DNA from 4 places in the Arthrobacter sp. UYNi723 genome. Region 2 is predicted to be linked to each of the others. Evidence: riboswitches for the same ligand, from Rfam matches in the RefSeq annotation. Region 2 holds a riboswitch; each other region holds the start of a gene.
What was found. A riboswitch is a leader RNA that binds a small molecule or an ion and turns the genes downstream of it on or off. The one in region 2 is predicted to bind thiamine pyrophosphate.
Positions count from the first base shown of each region.

Region 1: another riboswitch for thiamine pyrophosphate. It lies ahead of thiO (glycine oxidase ThiO); the one in region 2 lies ahead of thiC (phosphomethylpyrimidine synthase ThiC).
Region 3: another riboswitch for thiamine pyrophosphate. It lies ahead of thiD (bifunctional hydroxymethylpyrimidine kinase/phosphomethylpyrimidine kinase); the one in region 2 lies ahead of thiC (phosphomethylpyrimidine synthase ThiC).
Region 4: another riboswitch for thiamine pyrophosphate. It lies ahead of ACVWY0_RS05020 (ECF transporter S component); the one in region 2 lies ahead of thiC (phosphomethylpyrimidine synthase ThiC).

Region 1 covers NZ_JBSRZM010000001.1:44,404-51,637, reverse strand. The annotation lists gene moeB (molybdopterin-synthase adenylyltransferase MoeB) at 1-513, opposite strand, end outside; gene ACVWY0_RS00265 (TetR/AcrR family transcriptional regulator) at 598-1,263, shown strand; gene ACVWY0_RS00260 (DUF3107 domain-containing protein) at 1,314-1,538, shown strand; gene ACVWY0_RS00255 (hypothetical protein) at 1,593-1,895, shown strand; gene ACVWY0_RS00250 (4a-hydroxytetrahydrobiopterin dehydratase) at 1,955-2,281, opposite strand; gene ACVWY0_RS00245 (thiazole synthase) at 2,351-3,166, opposite strand; gene thiS (sulfur carrier protein ThiS) at 3,171-3,407, opposite strand; gene thiO (glycine oxidase ThiO) at 3,404-4,747, opposite strand; TPP riboswitch at 4,738-4,858, opposite strand; gene thiE (thiamine phosphate synthase) at 4,886-5,662, shown strand; gene ACVWY0_RS00225 (RNB domain-containing ribonuclease) at 5,727-7,232, shown strand.
Region 2 covers NZ_JBSRZM010000001.1:371,868-379,101, reverse strand. The annotation lists gene ACVWY0_RS01715 (VOC family protein) at 87-962, opposite strand; TPP riboswitch at 1,117-1,224, shown strand; gene thiC (phosphomethylpyrimidine synthase ThiC) at 1,267-3,036, shown strand; gene ACVWY0_RS01705 (alpha/beta hydrolase) at 3,041-3,775, opposite strand; gene ffh (signal recognition particle protein) at 3,878-5,458, opposite strand; gene ACVWY0_RS01695 (glucose-6-phosphate dehydrogenase) at 5,546-6,949, shown strand; gene ACVWY0_RS01690 (P-II family nitrogen regulator) at 7,062-7,234, opposite strand, start outside.
Region 3 covers NZ_JBSRZM010000011.1:98,805-106,038, reverse strand. The annotation lists gene ndk (nucleoside-diphosphate kinase) at 1-304, shown strand, start outside; gene ACVWY0_RS10800 (vitamin K epoxide reductase family protein) at 419-1,093, opposite strand; gene ACVWY0_RS10795 (Rne/Rng family ribonuclease) at 1,548-4,832, shown strand; TPP riboswitch at 4,934-5,031, shown strand; gene thiD (bifunctional hydroxymethylpyrimidine kinase/phosphomethylpyrimidine kinase) at 5,014-6,612, shown strand; gene rplU (50S ribosomal protein L21) at 6,885-7,193, shown strand.
Region 4 covers NZ_JBSRZM010000004.1:166,041-173,274, forward strand. The annotation lists gene ACVWY0_RS05000 (UDP-N-acetylglucosamine 1-carboxyvinyltransferase) at 1-5, opposite strand, end outside; gene ACVWY0_RS05005 (glycoside hydrolase family 25 domain-containing protein) at 294-1,031, shown strand; gene ACVWY0_RS05010 (energy-coupling factor transporter transmembrane component T family protein) at 1,080-1,874, opposite strand; gene ACVWY0_RS05015 (ABC transporter ATP-binding protein) at 1,871-3,487, opposite strand; gene ACVWY0_RS05020 (ECF transporter S component) at 3,487-4,137, opposite strand; TPP riboswitch at 4,202-4,343, opposite strand; gene ACVWY0_RS05025 (heme-degrading domain-containing protein) at 4,400-4,942, shown strand; gene ACVWY0_RS05030 (DUF4235 domain-containing protein) at 4,983-5,246, shown strand; gene mnhG (monovalent cation/H(+) antiporter subunit G) at 5,357-5,779, opposite strand; gene ACVWY0_RS05040 (MrpF/PhaF family protein) at 5,769-6,047, opposite strand; gene ACVWY0_RS05045 (Na+/H+ antiporter subunit E) at 6,044-6,589, opposite strand; gene ACVWY0_RS05050 (Na+/H+ antiporter subunit D) at 6,586-7,234, opposite strand, start outside.

The DNA of each region.
Region 1 (7,234 bases), 330 kb from region 2:
CCACACGTACGGCTTGCCGAGGATGGCGGCGGCATCGTTGACCAGGTAGCGGGTGGCGAAGTTGTCCGCCCCGTCCAGGATCAGGTCGTAGTCCGCGAACAGCTCCAGCGCGTTGGTGGCATCCAGCCTGACGTTGTGCAGCCGGACGTCCACCAGCGGGTTCAGGGCCGCGATGGCGTCCAGCGCGGATTCGATCTTGGGCCGTCCTACGTCGGCGACGCCATGGATCACCTGGCGTTGCAGGTTGCTGAGGTCAACGTCGTCGTCGTCGATGATTCCCAGGGTCCCCACGCCCGCTGCCGCCAGGTAGAGCAGGGCGGGCGAGCCCAGTCCCCCGGCACCGATAACAAGTACCCTGGCGTTCTTCAGCCGCCGCTGCCCCACCGCTCCGATTTCGGGAATGATGAGGTGCCGCGAGTAGCGTTCCACCTCGGCCGGCGTCAGTTCACCGGCGGGCTCCACGAGCGGGTTAAGCGAGACAGAGGAATCATTTGCGGTCAAAGTCGAAGCCATACTTCAATGTATGCCCCGAGATGCCGCCCGGTCATATTACCGCGCAGTATTGTGTAGGTAACGGCAAGGGAAAGTAGGGCAACTGTGGTCCATGAAGCACGGGCTGACCGGGCGTCCGGCGGCGAACCGGCCGCACCTCAACGGACCGCGGGCCAGAGGTCCGCCCGGCTTCCCCGGGATGAGCGCCGGGCGCAGCTCCTCGCGGCGGCGCAGGAGGTATTTGTCGCCAACGGCTACCACGGCGCCGCCATGGATGAAATCGCCGAAACGGCCCATGTCAGCAAACCGGTGCTGTACCAGCACTTCCCGTCCAAGCGCGAGCTGTATCTTGCCCTGCTGGACAGCCATCTCGCGTCGCTGACGGACCTGATGCTCGGTGCCCTGAGCTCCACTACCGACAACGACGAACGTGTCCAGGCCGTGATGCGTGCTTACTACCGCTTCATCGCCAGCGACGACCAGGCCCACCGCCTGGTCTTCGAATCGGACCTCATCAACGACCCCGACGTCAGTTCACGTCTCGAGACATTCAACAAGACCTTCGCGGACGCCGTGGCACGCGTGATTGCCGAAGACACCAAACTCCCCCCCCTGGAGGCGCAGCTTCTGGGACGCGGCCTGGCCGGAATGGCCCAGGTCAGCGCGCGTTACTGGCTGGAAACGGACGGCAACCTGGACCTCGATGTGGCCAGCGACCTCATTTACCGTTTAGCTTGGCGCGGAATCTCGCGCTTCCCCAAAGAGTCCTAGACTACAAATAAGAGAACCCAAGAAACTTTGATTGGCTGGGAGGCCCCCTTTTGGAAATTAAGATCGGCATTCAGAACATTGGCCGCGAAATCATCCTGGAATCAGCTCAGGACGCTGACACTGTAGCCACGGTCGTTGAAGAAGCCATCACCAAGGGCACCGAACTGCGCCTCAAGGACGACAAGGGACGCATCATCATCGTTCCCGGCAGCGCCCTGGGCTACGTGGAAATCGGCGCCGAAGAGGCCCGCAAGGTCGGTTTCGGCCAGTTCTAGCACGTCCGCGGCCAACCGCCCTGGCGGTTGGCCGCTGCTTTCCGAGGAGATCCCATGCTTTCACTGACCATCGTTGTCCTGGTCACAGCAGCCGCAGGCTTTATTGTCTGGGCCAATGACAAGCGCCACACCCGATACGGCACAGGGTTGCCCGCAGGGGTTGCCGTTGTGGTGGGTGCGGTCAGCTGGATCATCTTCATCGCGGCAGGCTTTGGCTACCAGCCGGGCCTGACCTGGATTCCGTGGATCCTGCCCATGGCACTCGGCACCGCCGCTGCGGTCGGGACAGTCATCTACCTGGGTCGGACCCGGGCAAGTCACGATACGCAGCGGCTGACTCAGGCGCTCAAGATGTAGCAAGGACGATGCCTTGAGTACCGGTGACCACCACCCAGCAGGGTGGTGGTCACCGTCATTTAACTCACCGGCTGGGCGGTGGCTCCGAGCCGTGCCGCAGCCGCACTCACTGCCGCTGCAGCAGCGGCATCCCGCTCAGTGACCTCGCCGCCGGCGTCGTGGGACGTGTAGCGGAGATGGACCTTGTTGTAGCGCCACTCAAGGTCCGGATGGTGGTTCTGCTGTTCCGCGAGGCGTCCGACGGCGGCAATCAGCTCCAGTGCGGCGGCCGCCGTCGGCGTTTTATAGACAGTGACCAGCCCGCCCAGCCGGTACCTCCAGTCGGGCAGCGCCTCGAGGACGGCGTCGATCCGCTCCCTGGTGAGTTTGTGTTCCTTGCCGGCCACAGCGGCCTCCTTGGCTCGTCCGGTGAGCCGCCCCGGCAGGCCGAGGGCGCCAGGCCTGGAGAAAACGGCCTAGAGAAACTCTGCCCGGCCTTCCATGGCCGATGACGCCAGGGCGTGCTCGCGGCGCGGAATCCTGCCGGCCGCTTTCGCCAGCCTACCGGCGATGACGGCGTGTTTGAAGGCCTCCCCCATAAGTGCCGGGTTCTGCGCACGCGTGACTGCCGTGGCCAGCAGCACAGCATCACAGCCAAGCTCCATGGCCAGGGCGGCGTCGGATGCCGTGCCGATGCCGGCGTCCAGCACCACGGGCACCGAGGCGCGCGAGACGATCAGTTCGATGTTGTGTGGATTCAGGATTCCCAGGCCGGTGCCGATGGGAGCTCCGAGCGGCATGACCGCGGTGGCACCCAGGTTTTCCAGCCGCAGGGCCAGGACCGGGTCATCGTTGGTGTAGGCGAACACTTTGAAGCCCCGGTTTACAAGCTGTTCCGTAGCATCCACGAGCTCCACCGCGTCCGGCAGCAGGGTCTGTTCGTCGGCGATGACTTCCAGCTTGAGCCAGTCGGTTTCCAGCGCTTCGCGGGCCAGTTCCGCCGTCATGACCGCGTCCCGGGCGGTGAAGCAGCCTGCGGTGTTGGGCAGGATCCGGATCCCGTGGTTCACCAGGAGCTGGAAAAGGGAACCAGATTCGGCCGGCGAATAGCGCCGCATGGCCACCGTGGTCAGTTCGGTTCCGGACGCCAGCAGGGCAGCGCCCAGCCCGTCGAGGCTGGGGGCTCCCCCGGTGCCCATGATGAGGCGGGAGCCGAGCTCGACGCCGTCGATGACCAGCCGGTCAGTGTCCTCGGGCCGGTTCTGTGTGCTGATGTTGCTGGTTACTGTCATGGTGTCAGCCTCCCTGGACTGCTGTGACCAGTTCGACGTCGTCACCTTCGGCGAGCGCCGTGACGAACCACTGGCTGCGGGGTACTACTTCGGAGTTATGGGCGACGGCGACGCCGAGTTTCTGCCCGTCTGTCGCCTGGCCGTTGGCCGCGAGGGGACGGCCAGTGATCTGGCTGATGAGGGTGGTGATGGACGCGTCGTCCGCCACGGAATGGCGCGAGCCGTTGAGGGTGATGTTCATGCTGATTCCTTCTGTGTGTCGAGGTCCTTCGTGCTGCTGATGTCCTTACGCGGCGACTGTGTACCGGCTACGTGGTGCTTTCCTGAAAAGCGGGCCGGGCTGAGGGCCCCCCATCGGGGGTCCGACCGGCCGTCCAGCAGGTCCCGGCAGATGGCCGCCGCCGCCGGAGCAAGCAGCACTCCGTGGCGGAAAAATCCGGTGGCAACAATCAAACCGGCAATGTTCGCTGTGATCCCCGTCCTTGGTGCGGAAGCCCGTACGCGGCCGAGGAGAGGGGCGTTGTCCGGGGTCGCCGGCCTTGCCCGTGCCGTGCATTCCAGGAGTTCCAGCTCCGAGACGGCCGGCACCAGGACCTGGGCGTCACGCAGCAACTGGTACACGCCGCCGGCCGAGACAGCAGCGTCGCCCGTCCCGGCGAGCGCATCTTCTCGCTGCGTTGCCCCGATCACCACCGTGCCGTCCTGCCGGGGAACGATGTAGACCGGCACGCCATGGACCATTCCACGGACCGTCGAGGTGAGGAGCGGACGCAGGTGCCCCGGAACAGCAAGGCGCAGGATGTCACCGTAGACGGGCCGCAGGGGCAGGTGCAGTCCAACCGGGAGGCCATCCAGCGACCCCGCCTGCAATCCGTTGGCCACGATGGTCTCCCCGGCCCGGACACTTCCGCCGTGGGCGAGCCTCACCCCAGTGACGCGGCCGTCCTCCCAAAGAAGGGAAGCAGCCCGTTGGTCAACGGCGAATCCCCCGCGGGCACCTGCCACGGCCGTTCCTGCTCCCGGTTCGTGGACGGCCAGGACTTCCTGGAGGCACGCCACCAGTTTCCGTGGATCCACCTGGTGGTCGGCGGGGATGTCCAGGGCGCAGGATATGGCCGGGCTAAGCAGGGATTCCCTCGTCCTGGCCTCACGGACAGTCAGGGGTTCCACCACCAGGCCGCTGGCCTGCTGCACGGCCCGGAGGTCCATCAGCGCGCGGCGGTCCGCAGCGTCCGCACCGATGGCGAGCGTCGGCGTCGTCAGATATCCGGTATCGCCAGCCCCGGCCAGGGCGAGGTCCGCCGCAAAGGCAGGCCACAGGCCGGAGGATGCCAGCATCAGCTCAAGGAGGTCTTCCTCCTGGTAGTGCAGTTCGCTCACAGGGGCCAGCATGCCGGCGGCTGCCCAGCTGGCGCCGTTCCCGGGCGCGTCATCGATCAGCACGACGGAACGGCCGGATCGCCGGGCCTCCCAGGCTATGGCGTGGCCGATGACTCCGCCGCCGATGACGGCCACGTCGGCGTGCAGGACGGCCGGGCTGGCTGATGCGGTCTCGGGTGGGCTGCTTATTGCGGGGGGCATATGTTCCTTCCCTACGCCGGTACTAGCCGGATCAGGTCAAGCGGTCGGCTCTGACGCCCTCTCAGCCCGGCCGCTTTGTGACGGCTGCAACGGGCTCCCGCAGTACCCGCCCAGTTTAGGGGACTTAGGCTGGTTTCCATGAACGCGCAATCCTTCGCCGCTGCAGGCACGCCCTCCGCCCCCTCCGCCGCTCCCGAATCCTTGACCGGAACAGACCCCGCCGGCGGCATAAACACCGGCCTCCCGCACAGCGCCAGGCTGTACCTGTGCACCGACGCGCGCCGGGACCGCGGGGACTTTGGCGAGTTTGTGGACGCGGCGTTTGCCGGCGGCGTGGACATCATCCAGCTCCGGGACAAGGCGATCGAGGCGGCGGAGGAGCTGGAGCTGCTGGCCGTGCTTCAGGCCGCGGCCGAACGCCACGGAAAGCTGTGGTCCGTCAACGACCGTGCCGATATCGCGCTACTGTCCGGCGCCCCCGTCTTCCACATCGGGCAGAAAGACCTGCCGGTCGCTTCCGCCCGCACGCTCCTCGGCCCACCCGCAGCGATCGGCCTTTCCACGCACACCGCCGAGCAGATCGAAGGCGCCATCCGGCTGTCCGGTGGGCTGCCTGCCGAACACGGCCTGGACTACTTCTGCGTAGGACCGGTCTGGGCCACGCCCACCAAACCCGGCCGGGCCGCCGTCGGCCTTGACCTGGTGCGGTACGCGGCCGAAGCAGTCCGCGCTGCCGGTGGCACCCAGGCCACGCTGCCCTGGTTTGCCATCGGAGGCATCGACCTCGGCAACGTGGAGCAGGTGGTGGAGGCCGGCGCCGGCAGGATTGTTGTGGTGCGTGCCATCACCGAAGCCGCGGACCCTTCAGCGGCGGCCGCGGCACTCCTGGCGGCCCTGGACGCGGGCGCGTCCTGACAATCCCCCGCGTGGCGAACGGCCGGCGTGCACGATCCGTGGAAATCGGGCTAACCTGACTTTCGTGTCACATCATAGGTTGGCCCCCAAAGTCCACGAGCAGACCAACGACCTCGCGGCGGCGCTGAGCGCCCTGCGCACCGAGCTGGAACTGCCGGGGCCCTACCCGGCGGAGGCGGTCCGGGACGCGGAAGCGGCAGTGGCCGCACACGAGTTGCCGGGCGCTGACCTGACGGACGTGGACTTCCTCACCATCGATCCGGCGTCGTCCACTGACCTGGACCAGGCGCTGTTCATCGAGCGCGCGGGTACTGGCTACCGGGTGCTCTACGCCATCGCTGACGTGCCGTCCTTTGTCCGCCCCGGCGGCGGACTGGACGCGGAGACCCGGCGCCGCGGCCAGACGTTCTACGCCCCTGACGGCCGTATCCCGCTGCACCCGGAAGTCATCAGCGAAGGTGCCGGCAGCCTCCTGGCCGGACAGCTGTGTTCCGCCTACGTGTGGGAGTTCGGGCTGGACGACGCCGCGCAGGTCTCCACTGTGAGCGTCCAGAGGGCCACCATCCGCAGCCGTGCCAAGCTGAGCTACAAGGGGGTCCAGGCCGAATTCGACGCCGGGACGGCCGGTCCTGTCCTGCAGCTCCTGAAGGAAGTGGGGCTCAAGCGCGTTGAACTGGAGCGACAGCGCGGCGGCGCCAGCCTGAACATGCCGGAGCAGGAAATCGTGCAACTGCCCGACGGCGGCTACCGGATTGCCGCTGCACCGCAGCTGCCGGTGGAGGACTGGAACGCCCAGATCTCCCTGATGACGGGGATGGCGGCGGCAAACCTGATGTTGGCGGGAAAAGTGGGCATCCTGCGGACCATGCCCGCGCCGGATGAGCGCTCCCTGCGTCACTTCCGCCTCCAGACCGAGGCCTTGGGCAAGCCGTGGGACGGCAAGATCAGCTACGGCGAATACCTCCGCAGCCTTGATCCGACAGAGCCCCGGCAACTGGCCATCCTGCACTCCGCCGGTATGCTGTTCCGCGGCGCCAGCTACACGGCGTTCGACGGCACAGTCCCGGAAGACGCCATCCAGTCCGCCATCGGCGCCGCCTATGCCCACACCACAGCACCACTCCGACGCCTTATCGACCGCTTTGTCCTGGTGATCTGCGAAGCCCTGAGCAACGGCAAGCCAGTACCGGACTGGGCGCGGGAAGCCCTGCCGTCCCTGCCGGAGATCATGGCCGGATCCGACCAGCTGGCATCGCGGATGGAACGCATGGCGCTGGACACTGTGGAGGCCGCGCTCCTGGTCAACCATGTGGGCCAGGAATTCGATGCGATCGTGATCTCCGGCTCCAAGCCGCAGAAGGACAACGGCAACGGCAACGGGAAAAACGGCAACGGCACCAAGAACGGTGCCGCAAAAAACGGGAATGGCCCCTCGGGGATCATCCAGATCGCCAAACCCGCCGTGACGGCCCGGTGCGGCGGCGACCTGGAATCCGGCACCAAGGTGCGGGTCCGCCTGATCTCCTCCGATATCGCCGCCCGCGAGGTCCACTTTGAGTTGCTGGCCTGAAT
Region 2 (7,234 bases):
GCGGCCTGGAAGGGCAGCAGCAAGTGCCGCCCCGGCCGTTCAGAATCAGCCTAGTACAAGGCAGGCCGCACATTTGGCGTCCGCACTCAGCGGACGGCGACACGGATACTGTTGCGCCACGGGTCCTCGAAGCGAAGCTCGGCGCCCGTGTGGTGCGAGGCTACACCGGCGACCTTCAGGCGGTCGGCGAGCGCTCCGACGTCATCCCCGGAAGGGACCTCGATGAGCACTTCGCCGAGGCCCAGGGTGTCCTTGCGGGGACCGGCTCCGCGGCTGTTCCAGACGTTCATGGCCATGTGGTGGTGATACCGGCCCGCGGAGACAAACAGCGCCTGCCCGTGCCAGCCGGCGGTCTTTTCGAAGCCCAGCGTGCCCACGTAGAAATCGTGCGCTGACTGGACGTCGCCCACCTGGAGGTGGACGTGGCCCACGCCGGCTTCGCTGGCCCGCTGGCCGGCCACGGATTCCTGGGTCAGGTGCTGCTCGAGGTAGCGCTGCGGCGGCAGTGCCAGGCTGTCCATCACTACATCCTTCCCGTTCCAGGACCAGTTTTCGCGGGGCCTGTCCCAGTACAGCTCGACGCCGTTGCCTTCGGGGTCATTGAAGTAGAAGGCCTCGCTGACGAGGTGGTCGGCGCTGCCCGTGAAGGACCGGGGTTCGTACTGGGCGGCGGTGGCTACCGTGGCCGCCAGCGACGCCTGGTCGCCAAAGAGCAGTGCGGTGTGGAACAGCCCGGCCTCTCCCCTGCCAGGCAGATTCAAGGACGGGGCGGCCGCGAGATGCACCAGCGGGCGTTGAAGGCGGCCAAGATAGACGCCGCCGTCCTGTTCTGCGACGACCTCCAGGCCGAGCGCACGATGGTAGTAGTCGGTCATCAGCTTCACGTCGCCCACCTTGAGCATTACGGTGCCCATGGAGAGGTCGGCAGGAAGGAGATCCCGGCTGGTGGCTTCTGCAGTCATTTGAAAACTCCCGGTCCGTTGGCCTTCGGATGAAAGCGGCTATGGTTCTAATTTACTTGAAGCTTCAATTTAATTCAAGTGGCGGAGCAGACTGATTGCGACCGCTTTCCCGTGATTGCTGTCACCAGTCCACCCTCGGCCTGTGGTAGCTTCGACTTGACCACACGGGAGCCCTTGCACGGGCTGAGATCGGGCCGACGCAGCCTGCGACCGTTGAACCTGTCCGGGTAATGCCGGCGAAGGAAGTGAGTATTCATTGAATACACAAGAAACACAGCTGATCCCCGTCCAAAATGAAACCGACGTGGATCAAACGCTCCAGCCTGAAACCCAGTCGCTGAAGTCCCACTCGCTGGCGTTTATCACCGATGAGGCCACCGGGATCCGGGTTCCCGTGACGGAGATCGCGCTGGAACCGTCGCCGAACGGCGAGGCGAACGGGCCTTTCCGGACCTACCGCACGGCCGGTCCGGGCAGCGATCCTGTGGTGGGCCTCAACCCGTTCCGCTCGGAGTGGATCGCCGCCCGCGGCGATACCGAGCCCTACAGCGGACGGGAACGGAACCTGCTCGACGACGGCAAGTCGGCGGTGCGCCGAGGCGCAGCCTCCGCAGAGTGGAAGGGTGCACAGCCGGTGCCCCGCCGCGCCGTCGACGGCCGGACCGTCACCCAGATGCACTACGCGCGGCAGGGTGTCATCACCCCCGAGATGCAGTTCGTTGCCCTCCGCGAGAACTGCGACGTGGAACTGGTCCGCAGCGAAGTGGCGGCCGGACGGGCCATCATCCCCAACAACATCAACCACCCGGAATCCGAACCGATGATCATCGGCAAGGCCTTCCTGGTGAAGATTAACGCGAACATCGGTAACTCCGCGGTGACCAGCTCCATTGCCGAGGAAGTGGACAAACTCCAGTGGGCCACCCAGTGGGGCGCCGACACCGTGATGGACCTGTCCACCGGCGATGACATCCACACCACCCGCGAATGGCTCATCCGCAACGCCCCCGTGCCCATCGGTACAGTGCCGATATACCAGGCGCTGGAGAAGGTCAACGGCGAGGCCAATGCTCTGACCTGGGAAATTTTCCGGGACACGGTCATTGAGCAGTGCGAGCAGGGCGTGGACTACATGACCATCCACGCCGGTGTGCTGCTGCGTTACGTGCCGCTGACGGCCAACCGCGTCACCGGCATCGTCTCCCGGGGCGGTGCGATCATGGCGGGCTGGTGCCTGGCCCACCACCAGGAGAATTTCCTGTACACGCACTTCGACGACCTGTGCGAGATCTTCGCCAAGTACGACGTCGCGTTCTCCCTGGGCGACGGACTGCGCCCGGGAGCGACGGCGGACGCCAACGACGCGGCCCAGTTCGCCGAGCTCGACACCCTGGCTGAACTGACCCAGCGGGCGTGGGAATTCGATGTGCAGGTCATGGTGGAAGGTCCCGGGCACGTCCCGTTCCACCTGGTGCGGGAGAACGTGGAACGCCAGCAGGAACTCTGCAAGGGCGCCCCGTTCTACACACTCGGGCCGCTGGTCACGGACATCGCCCCGGGCTATGACCACATCACGTCCGCCATCGGCGCCACCGAAATCGCCCGGTACGGCACGGCCATGCTTTGTTACGTCACGCCCAAGGAACACCTTGGCCTCCCGAACAAGGACGACGTGAAGACCGGCGTGATCACCTACAAGATCGCCGCCCATGCAGCCGACCTCGCCAAGGGCCACCCCGGCGCCCATGAACGTGATGATGCCCTGTCCAAGGCCCGGTTCGAGTTCCGCTGGCGCGACCAGTTCGCGCTGTCCCTGGACCCGGTCACGGCGGAGGCCTTCCATGACGAGACGCTGCCCGCCGAACCGGCCAAAACCGCCCACTTCTGCTCCATGTGCGGCCCGAAGTTCTGCTCCATGAAGATCAGCCAGGACATTAGGGACGAATACGGTTCCGCCGATTCGCAGGCGGCCATCGCCGAAGCCTACAGCGGGATGCGCGAAAAGAGTGCGGAGTTCCTGGCCGCCGGCGGGAAGGTCTATCTCCCCGAGCTTCGGATCCCAGCCGGGAGCTGACGGCTCAGGAAGCCTGAACTGAGCGTGACCTGCCGACGTCGGCGATGAAGGACCGGATGGCACGGTCACCTTCGGCTGAGTCCTGGGGCCGGTGTCCTCCCGCAGCAGTGCGGTGCAGGGCACCGGTTTCCTGCAGATATCCAGCGATCTCTTCATAGAGCGGTTCCCACCCACCCGTCAGGACCATGGTGGGGACGCCCGGAACAATATGGAGTTGGGCCTCCCACGACGGCGCCTGCAACCGGAGCCGGCGCGCCGACCGTTTTTCCTCCGGCGTGGCGGGCTCCTGCAGGTCCGCCGCGAACATTCTCCGGACGAACTCCCGCTGGAAGTCTTCATCGCTGAGTTGGTGCCGGACGTCGAACAGCGGTTGCATCAGGGCCATGTAGGCAGACGTGGCCGGCAGTTCGGCGGTCAGGGACAAACATGCCGGTTCAACCAGCGTGAGGGAAAACACCAGATCGGGGCGTTCGACGGCGGCCATCATGGCCGCAATGGCGCCCTCGGCGTGGGCGACGACATGGCCCCCGGCGGCCCCGCGGCCGTCATCCGCAAGTGAGCGCAGGATGATGGCGGTGTCTTCAGCGAACGAGGACTCCACGGGTTCAGCCACCGGATCAAAGCCGTGCCGTCGCAGGAAGAGGGCGTCGTACGTCAGCGCCATTCCGTGCTGACGCAGCCACGCCGCCGCACCGAAAGGTCCGGCGCCGTGCACGAACACTACGCGCTGTTTGAACATGACCCAACCCTATTCCACGGTGCAGACATCCCAATTGGGTAGCAGTCAATGTCGTTATGAGTGCTCAAAAAGACACCTGCTGCTACCCAGTCGGGAGGGTGGTTACTTGCCGAGGAACTTGTCGAATCCCTTGGGCAGGTTCAACTGCGAAGGGTCGAAGTCGCCGCCCTGTTGGCCGAACGCTGCCCCCGTGGGGAGAGCCTTCGCCGCGCCGGCCCGCCGGGCCTCGGCATCCTTGAGCTCCTGGGCAGCCTTGGCAGGGTTGCCTGAGCGGGCCTTCTTCTTCGGGGCGTTCTTGCCGCCCTTCCGCGCACCGCCGGGGCCGCCCATGCCGGGCATCCCTGGCATTCCCGGCATACCGCCGCCCTGGGCCATCTTCTTCATCATCTTCTGGGCCTGGCCGAAGCGCTCCAGCAGGCCGTTGACCTCGGAGACATGCACGCCTGAACCTCTGGCGATGCGTGCCCGGCGGGAGCCGTTGATGATCTTCGGGGCGACGCGTTCGTGCGGCGTCATGGAACGGACGATCGCTTCGACCCGGTCGATCTCGCGCTCGTCAAAGTTCTCCAGCTGCTCGCGGATGTTCTGCGCTCCGGGCATCATCATGAGCATCTTCTTCATGGAGCCCATGTTGCGGATCTGCTGCATCTGGGAGAGGAAGTCGTCCAGGGTGAAGTCTTCCTGGTCGGCGAATTTCTTCGCCATCCGGGCGGCTTCGTCCTTGTCCCAGTTCTTCTCGGCCTGCTCAATCAGGGTGAGGACGTCACCCATGTCCAGGATGCGGGAGGCCATGCGGTCCGGGTGGAACAGCTCAAAGTCATCCACGCCTTCGCCGGTGGAGGCGAACATAACCGGCTTACCGGTGACCGACGCAACCGACAGTGCGGCACCGCCGCGGGCGTCGCCGTCGAGCTTGGACAGCACGATGCCGGTGAAGTTCACACCCTCGTCAAACGCCACAGCCGTGTTCACGGCGTCCTGTCCGATCATGGCGTCGATCACGAACAGCACTTCATTGGGGACGATGGCGCGGCGGATCTCGCTCGCCTGCTCCATCATCTCGGCGTCAACACCGAGGCGCCCGGCGGTGTCGACAATCACGACGTCGTGCAGCTTCTGGCGCGCTTCCTCGACGCCGGCGCGGGCGACGGCGACCGGGTCACCGGCGGGGTGCTCCAGTTCCGAGGTGGCTCCGGGGTGCGGTGCGAAAACGGGCACGCCGGCGCGGTTGCCGACAACCTGGAGCTGCGTGACGGCATTGGGCCGCTGGAGATCACATGCCACCAGGAGGGGGCTGTGGCCTTGGGCCTTGAGCCATTTGGCGAGCTTGCCCGCGAGGGTGGTCTTACCGGCACCCTGGAGGCCGGCCAGCATGATGATGGTGGGGCCGGTCTTGGCCAGGCGGATGCGGCGGGTCTCGCCACCGAGGATCTCAACGAGCTCCTCATTGACGATCTTGACGATTTGCTGGCTCGGGTTCAGCGCCCCCGATACCTCTGCCCCGAGGGCACGCTCGCGGACGCGGGCCGTAAACTCACGCACCACGGGAACGGCGACGTCGGCATCGAGGAGGGCGCGGCGGATCTCCCGGACTGTGGCATCAACGTCCGCCTCAGTGAGGCGGCCCTTGCCACGGAGATTCTTGAAGGTTGCTGTCAACCGGTCAGAGAGTGAATTGAACACGCGCCGCGCACTTCTTTCAGTGGATTTACAGGGGGGACTCGACTATCTAGGGTACCAAGCCGGCTTGCCGGATGGCATGCTGGCAGGGTGACGAGCCAAACAAGTGTAAAAACCCTGCTCATTCTGGGTGCCTCAGGTGATCTGACCGGCCGCCTTCTGCTCCCGGGACTGGCCCGGCTGGTGGCGAGCGGCCGCGCCGATGGCCTGACCCTGGTGGGCGCCGGCTCCGATGCCTGGACGCCGGAACAGTGGCGGACCCGGGTCCACGAAGCCTTCGCCCCCGCCGCGGAGGCCGCCGACGCGGCTGGAAAAAAGGCACTCACCGCCTTGGCGGAAGCTACCCCCTACCACCAGCTGGATGTTACGGCGGACGGAGCCCTGGCGGCATTGTTGGCAGGCCTGGAAGGCCCCACCGCGATCTATTTTGCGCTGCCTCCCCATGTCAGCCAGCTGGCCTGCGAGTCCCTGCACCGTGACCAGGTTCCGGCCGGAACACGGCTGGTGATGGAGAAGCCGTTCGGCGCAAGTGTTGCCTCGGCCCGTTCCCTTAACCACACGCTCGCCGCCCTGGTGCCGGAGGACCACATTCACCGGGTGGACCATTTCCTGGGCAAGGCGACGGTGCTGAACATCCTGGGCCTGCGCTTTGCGAACAATTTCCTGGAACCCGTCTGGAACCGCGAGCATGTGGAGAAGGTCGAGATCATCTTCGACGAGGACCTGGCACTGGAGGGAAGGGCGCGGTATTACGACAACGCCGGCGCCCTGCGCGACATGATCCAGAGCCACCTGCTCCAGATCATGGCCCTGATGGCCATTGAGCCGCCGGCCACCATCGGGGAGCGGGACCTCCGCGACGCCATCGCAGCCGTGCTCCGCGCCAGCAGCATCAGCGCGCCGTACGCGAAATCCACGCGCCGGGCCACGTATACGGCGGGTTCAATTGCCGGCAGGAACGTCCCGGACTATGCGCAGGAAGTAGGGGTGGACGCAGCCCGCGGGACAGAGACCCTGGCGGAAGTCCGGGTGGACATCGACAACTGGCGATGGAAGGGGGTCCCGTTCATCCTGCGGTCGGGCAAGGCCATCGGGGTGAAGCGCAAGGAAGCCGTGGTCACCTTCCGCCCCGTCCCGCATCTTCCGGCAGGATTCACGGGCGTGGACTCCCCCAACCAGCTGCGGATCGGGTTCGGACCGGATACCCTGGCGTTCGACGTCGACGTCAACGGTCCCGGCAGCATGTTCAGCCTGAGCCGCACAACGCTGAATGCGGAGCTGAGCGCTTCTGAGCTGCTGCCCTATGGCGAAGTGCTGGAAGGCGTCCTGAGCGGCGACCCGCTGCTCTCGGTGCGCGGCGATACAGCGGAGGACTGCTGGCGGATTCTTGAGCCGGTCCTGAAGGCCTGGCAGCGGGGCACGGTGCCGCTGGAAAAGTACGACGCCGGTTCGGCCGGTCCCGCCGGATGGCCCGGTTCCGCGGCGGCTGGCTAAGTGCTGCTTGGGTAAGCGCCGGCTGGGTATGCCAGAACAAAAAGAGCGGGCAGGGAACCTTTCGAGGTTCCCTGCCCGCTCGTCCGTGTGGATCAATAGATTTCTGGAACAGCTAGATGGCGGCGACGCCGCGTTCGCCAGTCCGGACCCTTACCGCTTCGAAGACCTCCACGGTCCAGACCTTGCCATCGCCCGCGCGGCCGGTGTTGGAGCTGGCGATGATGACGTCCAGGATGTCATCGGCCTGTTCGTCCGTGGCGAGGACTTCAACCCGGATCTTGGGCA
Region 3 (7,234 bases), on a different contig from region 2:
GGTTGACGCCAGCCGGGAACTGCTGGAGCAGCACTACGAAGAACACGTGGGCAAGCCGTTCTACGAGCCCCTCGTTGAATTCATGCTCAGCGGACCGGTGGTGGCCGCGATCTTCGAAGGTCACCGCGTCATTGAAGGCTTCCGGTCACTGGCCGGTACTACGGATCCCACCACTGCGGCTCCCGGCACCATCCGTGGCGATTTCGGCCGCGACTGGGGCCTGAAGGTCCAGCAGAACCTGGTCCACGGCTCCGACTCCATGGACTCGGCCGAGCGCGAAATCAAGATCTGGTTCCAGGACTAACGTCCACCCGCGAACAGCGCGAACGGACACTTGAGGCCCCGGGAAACCGGGGCCTCAAGTGTCCGTTCGCGCTTGTCCGTTGGTGCTTTTTGTGCGTTTTGTGCGGGGTTCGGGTTAGAAGCCCGACGTTCCGGCAAACACCTGGATGAAGGCGAAAAAGATGGTGGCGATGACCGCCACGTACAGCAGCGCGGTGATGATCCAGCCCGATTCGCCCAGCACCCGTGCCGCACCTGTCGGGACAGGGATGATGCCGTGGACGACGTTGCGGATGGTTACCCAGACGAAGAGCGGGATCATCGCGGCCCAGACGATCATGCAGAACGGGCACAGGATGTGGATGTCGTAAAGTGCCTGGTACCAGAGCCACACCACAAACGCGAAGCCGAGCGTCACGCCGGCCTGGAGTCCTGCCCAGTACCAGCGTGCGAACGTGGCGCCGGAGAGCAGGGCCATGCCCACTGTGATGATGACGGCGAACGCGACGATGCCAATAAACATGTTGGGGAACCCGAACGCCGAGCTCTGCCACGTCTGCATGACCTGGCCGCAGGAGATCCACGGATTAACGTCGCAGGCCGTTACGTGATTCGGGTCCTCGAGGACGGCGAGCTTTTCCAGGACCAGCGTTCCCGAGGCCAGCCAGCCGATGGCGCCGGTGATGACCATCAGCCAGCCGAGGGGCCGGTTACGTGCCATCGGCGGCACAGTCCCGGGCGTGGCGGGCAACGGCTCCGCGGCAGGGGCTGCAGCCGGCGTGTCGGTGCCGTGGGAGGAAATGCTGGGCATGGTGTGTGGCGTCCTTTGCTTCGGGTGCTCCTTGCCCCGATTGTAACGCCGGTGACTGGAAGAAGCACTCAGTCAGCGCCCTCACGTCCTGATCCGTTGCCCCTGGTTCCGCCGTCTTTCAGCCCGGGTGTGAGAGAATGAACATGGCTGGAGGCCGACCCACATTCGGACTCCGGTCCGGTGGCTTGTTTCAAGACCGCCAATGATGAGCAGGGCAGGCTTCGGATTCTCTGATCCGGCTTCCCGCAATTCCATTGGTCGGCACCTGGTTGTGGCGTGTAGAACAACGGGTTTCAGGACACAGCCGACGGCTCCCACGGGCTGCCGCACCCCTCTGCCGGTGCGAACCTGGGAGTATCCACTTGACTTCTGTCAACGCCTGCGGGTTTTGACAATATGTGCCCCAATGGGTGCCGGATGTGGCGGTACGTCAGGGGCAGGAGTGTTGCCACATATGGAAAACGAACAAGCACCAGCCGTTAATGATGAAGCCGTCGCCGAGGCTGCGGTAGCGCCCAAGAAGGTCACCCGGACGCGTCGGAAGGCAGTGCCGAAGGCCGCAGAGGCCGTACCGGTGAATGACGCCGCCGAAGCTGAGCCTGCGACGGATACCGCTCCGGAACCCAAGACGCCGGTTCGCCGGACCCGCGCACGTAAGACGGTGGTCGCCGCCGAACCCTTGCCGGCCTTCGCTGCTGAGGTTCTGGAGGCACCTGCCGCCGTTGTTACCGAGACCGTCGTAAAGCCCGCCGCCGCCGTCGAACCCGAGACCGAAACCGCAGCCCCTGAGGCTGCAGCGGAGACCAAGCCTGTCCGCCGCCGCCGCGTGGCCACGCGCAAAACTTCGGCCCCCGACGTAGCTCCCGCGGCCGTCGACCAAACGGCTCCGGAACAGGCAGCCACTGAAACTGCGGCAACGCCGGCCCCGGAAGCAGGGGAAGTCGCCGCTGCAGAGGCCGCCGCGCCCGCAGCAGCCGCCGTCGCCCCCGTCAACGCTGCCCCGGTCAACGCTGCCGCCGCGCCGGCTGAAGAACCGGCTGCTGCTGCTGAGACTGCCAGCCCGTTCAGTTCACTGTTCCTTGAGCCGGCGTCCACCACATCGGTGCTTTTCCAGGCCCCCGACCTCAGCACCGTGGTCCGCCCCGCGCCGGTTGCTGCCGTGGTTGAAGAGCCGGAAGAGGACGACGTCGAAGAAGGCGAAGCGGACGACGCCAACGGCCGCCGCAGGCGCCGCAGCCGTGGTCGCCGTGGTCGCAGCCGCACAGGCGAAAGTGATGCTGACGGTGATAGCGAAGGCGACGAAGGCGCAGCCGAAGAAACCGATGAGGCGTCCGCCGGGCAGGCCGATGAGGGCGTGACGTCCCGTCGTCGCCGTCGCCGCCGCCGTGGCGACCAGGATCTGGAACTGACCGGAGGAGAAGGCGACGACCCGCCCAACACGGTGACCCGCGTCCGCGCGCCGCGCGCCGCGACCGAAGCGCCGGTCAACAACCGCGTCACGTCCGTCAAGGGCTCCACCCGCCTCGAAGCCAAGAAGCAGCGCCGCCGCGAATCCCGCGACACCGGCCGCCGCCGCACCGTCATCACCGAGGCCGAGTTCCTGGCCCGCCGCGAATCAGTTGACCGGCAGATGATCGTCCGCCAGCGCGACGACAGAATCCAGATCGGCGTCCTCGAGGACGGCGTCCTGGCCGAGCACTTTGTCTCCAAGACCCAGCAGGACTCCCTGATCGGCAACGTCTACCTCGGCAAGGTGCAGAACGTCCTGCCGTCCATGGAAGCGGCGTTTGTTGACATCGGACGCGGCCGCAACGCCGTCCTGTATGCCGGTGAAGTGAACTGGGAAGCCGTTAACCTCGAAGGCAAGCAGCGCCGGATCGAAAACGCGCTCAAGTCCGGCGACACCGTCCTGGTCCAGGTCACCAAGGATCCCGTGGGCCACAAGGGTGCACGCCTGACCAGCCAGATCTCGCTGCCCGGCCGCTACCTGGTCTATGTGCCCGGCGGCTCCATGACCGGAATCTCCCGCAAACTGCCCGACGTCGAGCGCAACCGCCTCAAGCGCATCCTCAAGGACCGCCTCCCGGAGCACGCAGGCGTCATCGTCCGCACCGCTGCCGAGGGCGCCTCGGAAGAGGAGCTCACGCACGACATCAACCGGCTGCGCGCGCAGTGGGAGGGCATCGAAAGCCAGTCCACGTCCACCAAGATCCTCGCGCCGGAACTGCTCTACGGCGAACCTGACCTCACCATCAAGGTGGTCCGTGACGTCTTCAACGAGGACTTCTCCAAGCTGATCGTCTCCGGTGAAGAGGCCTGGGACACCATCGAGGCCTACGTCACCTACGTGGCCCCGGACCTCGTGGGCCGCCTGGAAAAGTGGACCAAGGACCAGGACATCTTCGCTGCGTGGCGGATCGATGAGCAGATCCACAAGGCCCTGGAACGCAAGGTCTTCCTGCCTTCGGGCGGCTCGCTGGTCATCGACCGCACCGAAGCCATGACCGTGGTGGACGTCAATACCGGCAAGTTCACCGGCAGCGGCGGCAACCTCGAGGAAACCGTCACCAAGAACAACCTCGAGGCAGCTGAAGAAGTGGTCCGGCAGCTCCGGCTCCGCGACATCGGCGGCATCATCGTCATCGACTTCATCGACATGGTCCTCGAATCCAACCGCGACCTGGTCCTCCGCCGCATGGTGGAATGCCTGGGCCGCGACCGGACCAAGCACCAGGTGGCCGAAGTGACCTCGCTGGGCCTCGTGCAGATGACGCGCAAGCGCATGGGCACCGGGCTCCTGGAAGTCTTCGGGGAGCAGTGTGAAACCTGTGCAGGCCGCGGAATTGTCACCCACGACGACCCCGTGGAACACCGCCGAGCCAACATCGTAGCCGCGGAGCACCACCTGCAGCGGGTTGACAGCCGCCCCGAAGCCCAGCGCACCGATAGCGTGCGGACTGACAGCCAGCGCCCGGACAGCCAGCCGGGTGGCCGCACTGACCGGAAGCGCCGCCGCGGACGGGGCGGCCAGCCGCTGGAAATGGCACCGGCAGCTCCGGTGCAGATCCACCCGGAACCCAGTGACGCCGAGCGCCATGCGAAGGCGGAGGCCACGCGGGCAGCGCTTGCGAACATTGCGGCCGCAGCCCACGCTGCGCACCTGCACGACGACGAGGTGGCTCACGCATCAGCTGCCGCGGGCCGGCAGCCTGCGGCTCCGGTGCCGGCTCCGGTTGGGCAGTCCGAAACAGACTCCAACGGCCGCCCGGCCGCAGTGCTGACATTCGGCGGCGAGCAGGTGGTGCTTCCGTTCGTTGCGCACCACGATGACCAGCCGCACGCACCTGCCCTGACACTGGACCGCCTCGCGGAGGCCTTCGCCCACCTTGGTGAGCCGGCTCCTGTAGCGGAAAGCACGCCGTCGGCAGTCCAAGCAACTGAAAGCCGGGCGGCCGAACCTGCCCGCCAGCAGCAGCCAGCCGCGGCGGAGAAGGATTACTCCGACCACACCGAGGAGCCCCGCGCCCGCCGTCCCCGGCGGAACCGGAGTGCCAGCCGTGCCCAGGGCGCAGCCAACGCCACGTCCGTAGAGCATCACGAAGCCGCTCCGGCGGCTGCCGCCGGACACACCCACGCCGCCAAGGCGCCGGAGCCCGTCAAGGCTCCTGTGGCTGACAAACCGGTTGCCGCCAACGCGCCCATCATCCTGGGCGTAGGAGTTCCGGCCTCGGAGCTCTGACCAAGCAGTAGGGCAAGCCAATACAACGGCGCCCGGACGTGCCTGTGAATCACAGGCTGCGTCCGGGCGTCCGGCGTTAAGTCGCGAGGAACGCTAGGCTGGTGACTGACACGGGGTGCCGCGCAGAGAGCCGGCTGAGATCCACACCCGTTGAACCTGTCCGGTTAGCACCGGCGAAGGGATGTCTCCTTTGGCTTCAACTTCTGTCCTTCCCCCTGCAACACCCGTGGCGGCTCTGCCGGAAACCACAGCAACCCGGGCTGAGGTCCGGCCCGCACCAGGCCGCTCTTCTGCGGTCCAGATGCTGCGTGACGTTCCGCGGGTGCTGTCCATTGCCGGATCGGACCCTTCAGGGGGCGCGGGCGTCCAGGCCGACCTCAAAAGCATTGCTGCCCTTGGCGGCTACGGCATGGCGGCCATCACCGCGCTGACGGTCCAAAACACCCAGGGGGTCCAGGCGGTTCACGTCCCGCCTGCGTCCTTCCTGGGCCAGCAGCTCGATGCCATCAGCGATGACATCACCATCGACGCGGTCAAGATCGGCATGCTGGGCGACGCTGCGGTGATAGGCGTGGTCCGCGACTGGCTGGAAATGGTGCGTCCCGCCGTCGTCGTTCTTGATCCGGTGATGGTGGCCACGAGCGGCGACCGGCTGCTGCAGGAGTCTGCCGAGGCGGCCCTGCGGGAGCTGCTCCCGCTCGCGGACCTGATCACCCCCAACCTGGCCGAACTGGCCATCCTGGTGGGGGAGCCGCAGGCGAGGGAATGGCACGACGCGCTCGGGCAGGGGCAGCGGTTGTCCGCCGCGACCGGTGCCACCGTCCTGGTCAAGGGCGGCCATCTCGACGGCGGTGCGTGCCCGGATGCCCTGGTCAACGCTGCCGGGCTCCTCGCCCAGGAGGTGGTGGAGGTAATGGGGGACAGGATCCCCACCCGCAACAGCCACGGCACCGGCTGCTCGCTGTCATCGGCCATGGCCACGGCTCACGCCCGGCTGGGGGACTGGGAAGCCGCATTACGGCAAGTGAAGCCCTGGCTGGTGGGCGCGCTGCAGGCCGCTGACCAACTTGAGGTGGGCGCGGGCAACGGCCCCATCAACCACTTCCACCACATGCAACAGGTTCCGGCAGCCGGCGAGTTCGCGCAGACGCTGCGCCGGGCGTCGGAGCCGGATCTTGCAGCCATCTACGGGCTGGATTTCATCCGCGACCTGGCGGCCGGCACATTGGCTGAGGAACAGTTCGCCTATTACCTCGCCCAGGACGCCATCTACCTCAACGGCTATTCGCGGGTCCTCGCCCGGGCCAGCGCGCTGGCGCCCACGGAAGCCGCCCAGCTGTTCTGGGCAAAGTCGGCCCAGCAATGCCTAGAGGTCGAGTCCGAACTACACCGCACGTGGCTAAGCACCAGGACTGTGGACTCAGTCCTTGGACCTGTCACCAAGTCCTATGTGGACCACCTGCTGGCGGCCTCGGCCTCCGGCAGCTACGCGGTCCTCGTGGCGGCTGTACTGCCGTGCTTCTGGTTGTATGCCGAAGTGGGACAGACCCTCCACGCGGAGTTCGTGGCTGCGGGTGCACCGGCAGTACATCCTTATGCCGACTGGCTTCGGGCCTATGCTGACGAGGACTTCGCCCAGGCCACCCGCGAGGCGATCGCCTTGGCTGACGACGCCGGCCGGAGTGCATCCGCGGATGAACGGGCGGCAATGCTCGTGGCTTTCAGGCAGTCGTGCCGGTTCGAGGTGGAATTCTTCGACGCGCCGCGAATTCATTCCTGACAGGCTACGGCCCGTGCGGCCTGTACGATAGTCAGGCACGGTTTTGGATTGTCAGTGCAGTACCTGCTTGTGGGTCCTATCACAGACAACCTGCCGTAACCAGCCTCATTTGCGGCCGAAGGCAAAATTAGCGTATTCTAGATCTTCGGTGCTTACGCCAACACTTGGGTTACGACCCCACGGCGTTGAGGCACAGCGAGAACCCAGCCAATTATGGAACAGGGTTCAGCACGCAAATTTAGTAATAAACGTCGAGAGAAGTGAGTTCCCAAGTGGTGTACGCGATTGTCCGCGCAGGCGGCCGCCAAGAGAAGGTTTCCGTTGGAGACTTCGTTACCCTGAACCGCGTCCCCGGTGGAGCCGGCAGCACCTTTGAGTTGCCCGCACTGCTCCTGGTAGACGGTGACAAAGTCACCTCTGCTGCTGCGGACCTGGCCAAGGTAACGGTTACGGCTGAGATCCTCGAAGACCTCCGTGGTCCGAAGATCGTCATCCAGAAGTTCAAGAACAAGACCGGTTACAAGAAGCGCCAGGGTCACCGTCAGGAATTGACCAAGGTCAAGATCACGGGTATCAAGTAACTCTTCGTTACTGTTCAGGTTCTTCAGCAGATTCCCCAGAA
Region 4 (7,234 bases), on a different contig from region 2:
GTCATAACAAAAAAATATCACAAATGAGCTATTTTATGGGATATGAAATCGGAGTGGCGACTGAACTCCCAGCAAATACCCGACTCATGAGATAGCCGCTCCTTGATGGTTGTCCTTGACCCCGCCACTCGCTCGGCGGGAGACTGAAACATCGGGTCCACCCGAAAAGCGGAAGAATGCCATGCAGGAGGCCTGCCATGTATGGGAATGCGGCTACAGCATCCCGTGCTTTAGCGTGTGCCATCTTGTGCCTGCTCTTGGCCCTTTGCGGGATTATCGTGGCGCCGGCGTCCGTGGCCACCCCTTCACCCGGCGAGGGCGCCGAGCAAGCACTGGGTAACGATGTCTCGTGGCCTCAGTGCAACAAGGCGCTTCCCGCCGCTCCAGCTTTCGGGATCGTGGGCGTCAACAATGGCCTGGCCAGCACCACTAACCCCTGCCTCGCCGAACTGCTCCGCTGGGCCGAAGCCATCACGGTGAACCCGACCGATCAGCCGTCCGTGGCCCTTTACGTCAACACCGCCAACCCGGGGCACGCTGGCTCCTGGTGGCCCACCAGTAACAACTACCCCGCAGCCCACGCTGTATCCAACCCCTACGGCACCTGCAAGGACAAGGACGTTGGCACGGCGTGCGCATACATGTACGGCTACGCCAAGGCGTACGACGACGCCTACATCCGCGGCATCAGCAGCCCCTCGGACTACCTGTGGTGGCTCGATGTTGAAACCGGCAACAGTTGGTCCCTCGACAAGAATGCCAACCGTGCCGTCCTGGAAGGTATGACCGACCTTTTTCACAGCATCGGCGCCGACGTCGGCATCTACTCCTCGGCCTATCAATGGGGACAGATCGTGGGCACCGTCAGCAGCTCCAGCAACCTTTATGCCCTGCCCACCTGGCTGGCAGGCGCCCTCAATGCCTTCGGAGCCACGGCCAACTGCTCGAATGCGCCGTTGAACCCCGGTGGCACAGTCACCCTGACCCAGTTCGTCTCCAGGGGCTTCGACTACAACCACTCGTGCATTTAGCAAGCACTGCGCGCCGTAGCCAGAATCCGGAAGCATGGCCCGCCCTTACTAGCGCCAGACGAAGTTCCAGGTCCCCATTACAGCCGCGGCAACCACAGCAGCCGCCGCGATCAGGGCGCCGCCCACCAGAACCCAGGCGTCCAGCGGCGAATACGTGGATTCCCGCGCCCACGTCCGCTGCCCGGTGCCGAAACCGCGCGCTTCCATGGTGATGGCCAGCCGGGACGCGCGGCGGATGGCCTGGACCAGGAGCCCGAAGCTCTGCCCGAGGGTGGCCCGCAGCCGTTGCAGCGGGCTGCCCTGCGAGCCCACGCCGCGGGCCCGCCGCGCCATGCCGATGGTCTGCCATTCCTCGGCCATGAGCCCTACCAGCCGCATCGCGGCCAGCGTGCCAAGGACAAAACGGTGCGGCAGCCGGGCCTTCTGGGCCAGTGCATCGGCGAGGTCGGTCGGATCTGTGCAGGTCATGAGCAGGATCGCCGGCAGGGCTATCGCGAGGCCGCGCAGCATAAAACCGATTCCCAGCTGCAGGGAACCTTCGCTGATGGACCAGATCCCGACGTCGAGCAGTACAGCGCCGCTGTCCGCCGCGACGATCGCCGTGCTCCAGCCGCCCAGGGCTGCCGCGATGATGAGCGGCCAGCCCCGTTGCCACAGCAGGCGAAGGGTGAGGCCGGCCAGCGGAAAGAGTGCCAGTTCCGCCACGAGCGCGGTGGTGGCAGACACCCAGTCGATGGAGAGCGCCAGCACCAGGGTGATGAAGAAGACGACGGCGAACTTGGCCAGCGGGTTGGCGCGCGTCAGCAGCGCGTGGTTGTCGCGGAGGGTCAGGGCACCCCTCATGCCGCACCTGCTTCCTGGCGGGCGCCGCCGCGCGAGGCCGGGCCAAGCCGCAGTTCAGCCCCGCCCAGAACGGCGCTGAATTCCTGGTCGTGGGTCACGGAAACCACGGAGGTCCCGGCGTCGAGCAATTCTGAGAGGAACGATGCGAGCTCGGCCCAGGTGTTGGCATCCTGGCCGAAGGTCGGCTCGTCGAGGACCAGCACACGAGGGTGGGCCGCGAGGACAGTGGCCACCGAGAGGCGCCGCTTTTCGCCGCCGGACAGTGTGTACGGATTGGCGTCCACCAGGTGCGTCAGGCGCAGCCGTTCCAGCAGTTCATCAACCCGCTCCTCGCCATGGCCCAGATGCCGCGGGCCGAACATCAGTTCGTCCAGCACGCGGCCGGTGACGAACTGGTGCTCGGGCTCCTGGAACACGGTTCCGATGCGAGAAATCAGCTGGTTGGCTTTCCATTTGAAGGGATCGATCCCGGCCCCCTCGGAAAGCTCGACGGCGGCGGACACCTTCCCCGCCACCGGCGCCAGAAGCCCGGCGAGCGTCAGCGCAAACGTTGACTTGCCGGCGCCGTTGGGCCCCGTGACGGTGAGTGCCTGGCCGGAACGGACCTGGGCGGTAATGCCCTGCTGCACCGGCACGGGCGGGATGGTCCGGAAGCCGCGGCGCCTCGGACGCTCGCGGGAGACGGCCAGGTCCTCGGCAGCCAGCAGCAGGTCACCGGAGCCTGCGGACACGCGGCGACGGGTTGCCGGAACATAGCCCGGCACCCAGACGCCCGCGCCGATCAGCATGTCCCGTGCCTCCGCAAGCACCTGGTCCGGCGGCCCGTCCAGCAGGACTGCGGACGTGGCGGCGGAACTTCCAGCGGAGCCCGCAACCGAGCCCGGCTGGAGCACCACAATCCGGTCCACCAGGTCCTTCCAGACGGACACGCGGTGTTCCACCACAACGAGTGTGGCTCCGGTTTTGTCCAGGCAGCGGCCCACGGCGTCGCGGACTTCCAGCACGCCGGCGGGATCGAGGTTTGCGGTGGGCTCATCCAGCAGGATCAGCCCGGGCCGCATTGCGAGGATCCCGGCCAGCGCCAGGCGCTGCTTCTGCCCGCCGGACAGGGCCGACGTCGGGTGGTCCAGCGGGAGCCCGCCGGCACCAGCGCCGCCGTCGGCGTTCAAACCGCCGCCCCCGGCACTTCGCAGCCCGACGTCGTCGAGCGCCTCGTGGACGCGCCGCCAGATCTCGTCCCGCGGCACGGCGAGGTTCTCGGCGCCGAAGGCGACGTCGTCACCCAAGCGGGAGAGGACCACCTGCGTTTCGGGGTCCTGCTGCATCAGGCCGGAGCGGCCGCGCTGCCCGCGAGGCACCACACCGTCGATCAGCAGCGAACCGGTCTCATCGGCGTCGTCCCCTTCATCCCCAAGCACCCCCGCGAGCGCGTGCAGCAGCGTTGACTTGCCCGCGCCCGACGGGCCCAGCAGCAGCACCCGCTCGCCGGGAGCGATGTCGAGGTCGAGCCCGTGGACGGCGGGCGCGGAACGTCCGGAATGCCGCCAGCCCCAGCCACGGGCGGATACCGCGGCGGGGCGCACTGCGGAGGCGCCGGCGTCGGAAGCGGTCATCAGTTGAAGACGGGCTCCGACGCTGCCTTCCGGGACGCGAACGAGCTCAGCACGCCGGTCTTGGCCAGGCCGCGGGTGGCGATCCAGGACAGCGCACCCGCAATGACCGCGCCGGAGATGGTGCAGAACACGATGTACGCGAGCTTGTCGCCGGGCTCGTAGGCGATGTTCCAGCCCCACGGCAGGAAGGAGTCATTGAGGCCGCAGAACAGGCCCGCCCCGGCACCGGCCAGCAGTGCGGCGATGAGGTTGTACTTCTGGTGCAGGAAGGACTTGAACCGGAAGTTGCCGTACACCAGCAGGAAGAACACCAGTTCGGCGCCCAGGCCCTGGAGGAGTCCGGAGATCAGCACCGTGGCGCCGTACTGCGAGCCCATGATGAGTTCGCCGGTGGCGGCCACCGCTTCGCAGAAGAGCGCCGCGCCGGGTTTGCGGATGATGAGCATCCCCAGCACTGCCGGGATCATCCAGCCGCCGGCGATCAGGCCGGTCAGCGGGGGGTAAACGGCGTTCATGGGGGCGGAGACGATGCCGGCGCCCTGGGACCAGGCCCAGAAGATCACGCCGCCGGTGATGGCGATGAGCGCCGCCACCACGATGTCCACAACGCGCCAGGTGTTGCCGGTCTTTTTGAATGCTGCAGTTGTCATTCGGTCCTCCTGAGGAACAGGAGGGGAAAGTGCCCCGGCGTGCGGCGCTGCCGCCGTTTCCGGACACTTCGAGAACTCGACTCCCTTGCGCCGGTACTAACCGGATCAGGTTCGAGGGTCTGCGGCTGTCCGCACTCTCAGCGCCCACCTGCGGTTCCCTGGCAATGCCAGTGATGTCCGACGGCGGCGCTCCCCTGTCGTAATAAATCTGCCCTGATGGGCGTGATCCAGTTTACACCGCGGGCGGGGTAGATTGTGGGCCATGACTGCCAACAATCCGACTGTGACTGCGTTCAATCCCGATTCGACGGTGCCCCAGCCGGCGGGGCTGCTTGAGGCCCTGATTGCTCGGATCGAAGCCGAGATCAACGAGCTGCAGTTTCCGCATTTCAGCAAGGACGACTCCCTCAACCTCGGGCTGCTCCTGGTGGAGTTGGGCAAGAGCCGAAAGCTGCCCATCGCGATCGACATCACCAAGGGTGACCAGGTCCTTTTCCACGTGGCCCTGGACGGCGCCACCCCGGACAACGAGCGCTGGATCCGGGCGAAGCAGCGCACCGCCGCCAGGTATGAGATCCCGTCGTTGTTGGTGGGCCTCCGCGGCCGGCTGCACGGCGGCCGGATCGAGGACCACGGCTGGTTCGATGAGTCCACCTACGCCCCGCATGGCGGCTGCTTCCCGGTCTACGTCACCGGCGTGGGTGCAGTGGCCACAGTGACGGTCTCGGGCCTGCCCCAGCAGCAGGACCATGATCTCGTGGTGGAGGCCTTGCGGGAGATTCTGGAGTCGATGCGGCCGGGTTAGGCTAAGGCAGTCCCGGATCCGCTCACAAGGAGTTCAACGAATGAACCTGTTCATCAAGCTGCTCGGCACTGCAATCAGCCTCGGCGCCGGATTCGTCGGCACCAAGATGGTCAATACCGTATGGGAAAAGTCCACCGGCCGGAAGCCCCCGACCGGCAGGGATGAAGACACCCCCACGAGCCTTCGCTCGGCGCTGACGTTCGCGCTCATTTCGGCCTCGGTCAGCACTATCATCCAGGTGCTCGCCAACCGTGGCACGCAGCGGGCCATCACCCGCTTCGCCAAGTCCCAGGACATCGTCTAGCCGCATCACCACCCCGGAGTTTTCGTCCAGATAATCGGCCCGAACCGGCCGAGATATACGATTATCTGGACAAAAAACCTACACGGGACGCTGGGGGCTGCGCGTGACGCTCAGTCCCGCCGGCCGCCATCGGACTCGTCATCCCGGGATGACTCATCCCGGGCGGACTGCGCCGCCTTCTGAACCACGGCTTCGAGTTCATCGGAGCTGAGCAGCTCGCGGTGCAGGTGTTTGGTCCGGTAACCGGCGCGGCCCACCATATGGGCGGAAACCGGCACGGTCAGCAGCTGGAAAATCCAGGCCACCAGCAGCACCGGCCACACCCACCAGGTGCGCAGCTGCAGGCCGATGGCCGCCAGGAGCAGGAACAGGCCCAGCACCTGGGGCTTGGTGGCCGCGTGCATCCGGCTCAGCAGATCCGGGAAGCGGAGCAGGCCCACGGCGGCGGCGAGCGACATAAGGGCACCCACCACCAGGAACACCGCCGACACAGTATCGATGACGTTATCAACCACGCTGGCCTCAGGACTCATTGGCTTGCTCCCGCCGGTCGGCCACGAAGCGCGCAACGGTCACCGAACCGATGAAGCCAGCCACGGACAGCGCCACCAGCAGCATCAGGTTGTTCAGGTGCCGGTTGACGGCCATATCGATGCACAGGGCAGCGCCGAGGATCGCGAGCAGGACGTCGGAGGCCAGGACCCTGTCCAGCAGCGACGGGCCGCGGGAGATCCTGATGATGGCGCCTGCCGCTGCCAGCGAAAGAATGACTGCCGTGACAGCCAGGACGGTCTGCATCATGCTGCGGCCTCCTGCCGGATTGCTTCGAGTTCTTCGCGGGTGCCCATGATCCTGATCAGGCCCGCTTCGATGGAGCGGACTTCCTTGCGCAGGTTCTCCACCTCATCCGGGCTGCTGACGTTGAGCGCGTGGAGGTACAGGGTGGACGTTGACCGGTCCACTTCCACCACCAGGGAGCCCGGGATCAGCGAAATCACGTGCCCGGTGGCGGTGACCATCAGGTCCTGATGGCTTCGCAACGGGACTGCGACGACGGCGTTGATCACCTTCGGGCCGCGGACAGCCGCCAGATACATGACCTCGATGCTGGCAGCCGCCACCCTGCCCAGGAAACGCAGGGCAAATGGCACGGCGTGCAGAATGTTGAAGCGGCCGCTGAGTTCCACCGGCGGCAGGTAGAACATCCGGGCCACGAGCACGGCCAGCAACGCGCCGAAGAGCAGGTTGCCGGGGCTGAAGTCCTGCCACAGGGCAGCCCAGACAATCACCAGCCATACCAGCAGGGGCAGTTCCTGGCGCAGGGAAATCCGGCGGCGGCTCATTTGCCCCCTCCGTCTTTCAGGGCCAGCGGGGGAACTTGCGTGTCCTCGCCCAGTACGGCCTGGATGTAGGCGGACCTGTCCAGCATTTCGTGGGCGGCCTGGTCCGAGACGGTGAACAGCGGGCCCGCGAAGACCGTGAGTGACACGCCCAGGATCACCAGGCCCAAGGTTGAGCCCACCATGGTTCGGGGCAGCAGCGTGACGTTCTTGCGGCCGGCCCGGCTGCCGGTATCAGAGTCCTTAAGCTCGGCCAGCAGGACCGGGTCCGGGTGCTCAGCGTCCGAGGGCTTGCGCCAGAACGCGCGGTTCCAGACCCTCGCAACGGCCAGCAAAGTCAGGAGGCTGGTGACCACGCCGCCGATCACCAGGGTGTAGGCCAGGGGCGTGCCCAGTTCGATGCCCGCCTGGATGAGCCCCACCTTGCCCAGGAACCCGGAGAACGGCGGGATTCCGGCCAAGTTCATGGCGGGGATAAAGAAGAGCAGGGCCAGGATGGGTGACAGCTTGGCCAGACCTGCCAGCCGGTCCACGGAGGAGCTGCCGCCGCGGCGTTCGATCAGGCCCGTGACCAGGAAGAGGCTCGTCTGGATGGTGATGTGGTGGGCCACGTAGAACACGGCGGCGCCCAGCCCGGCCACCGAGGAC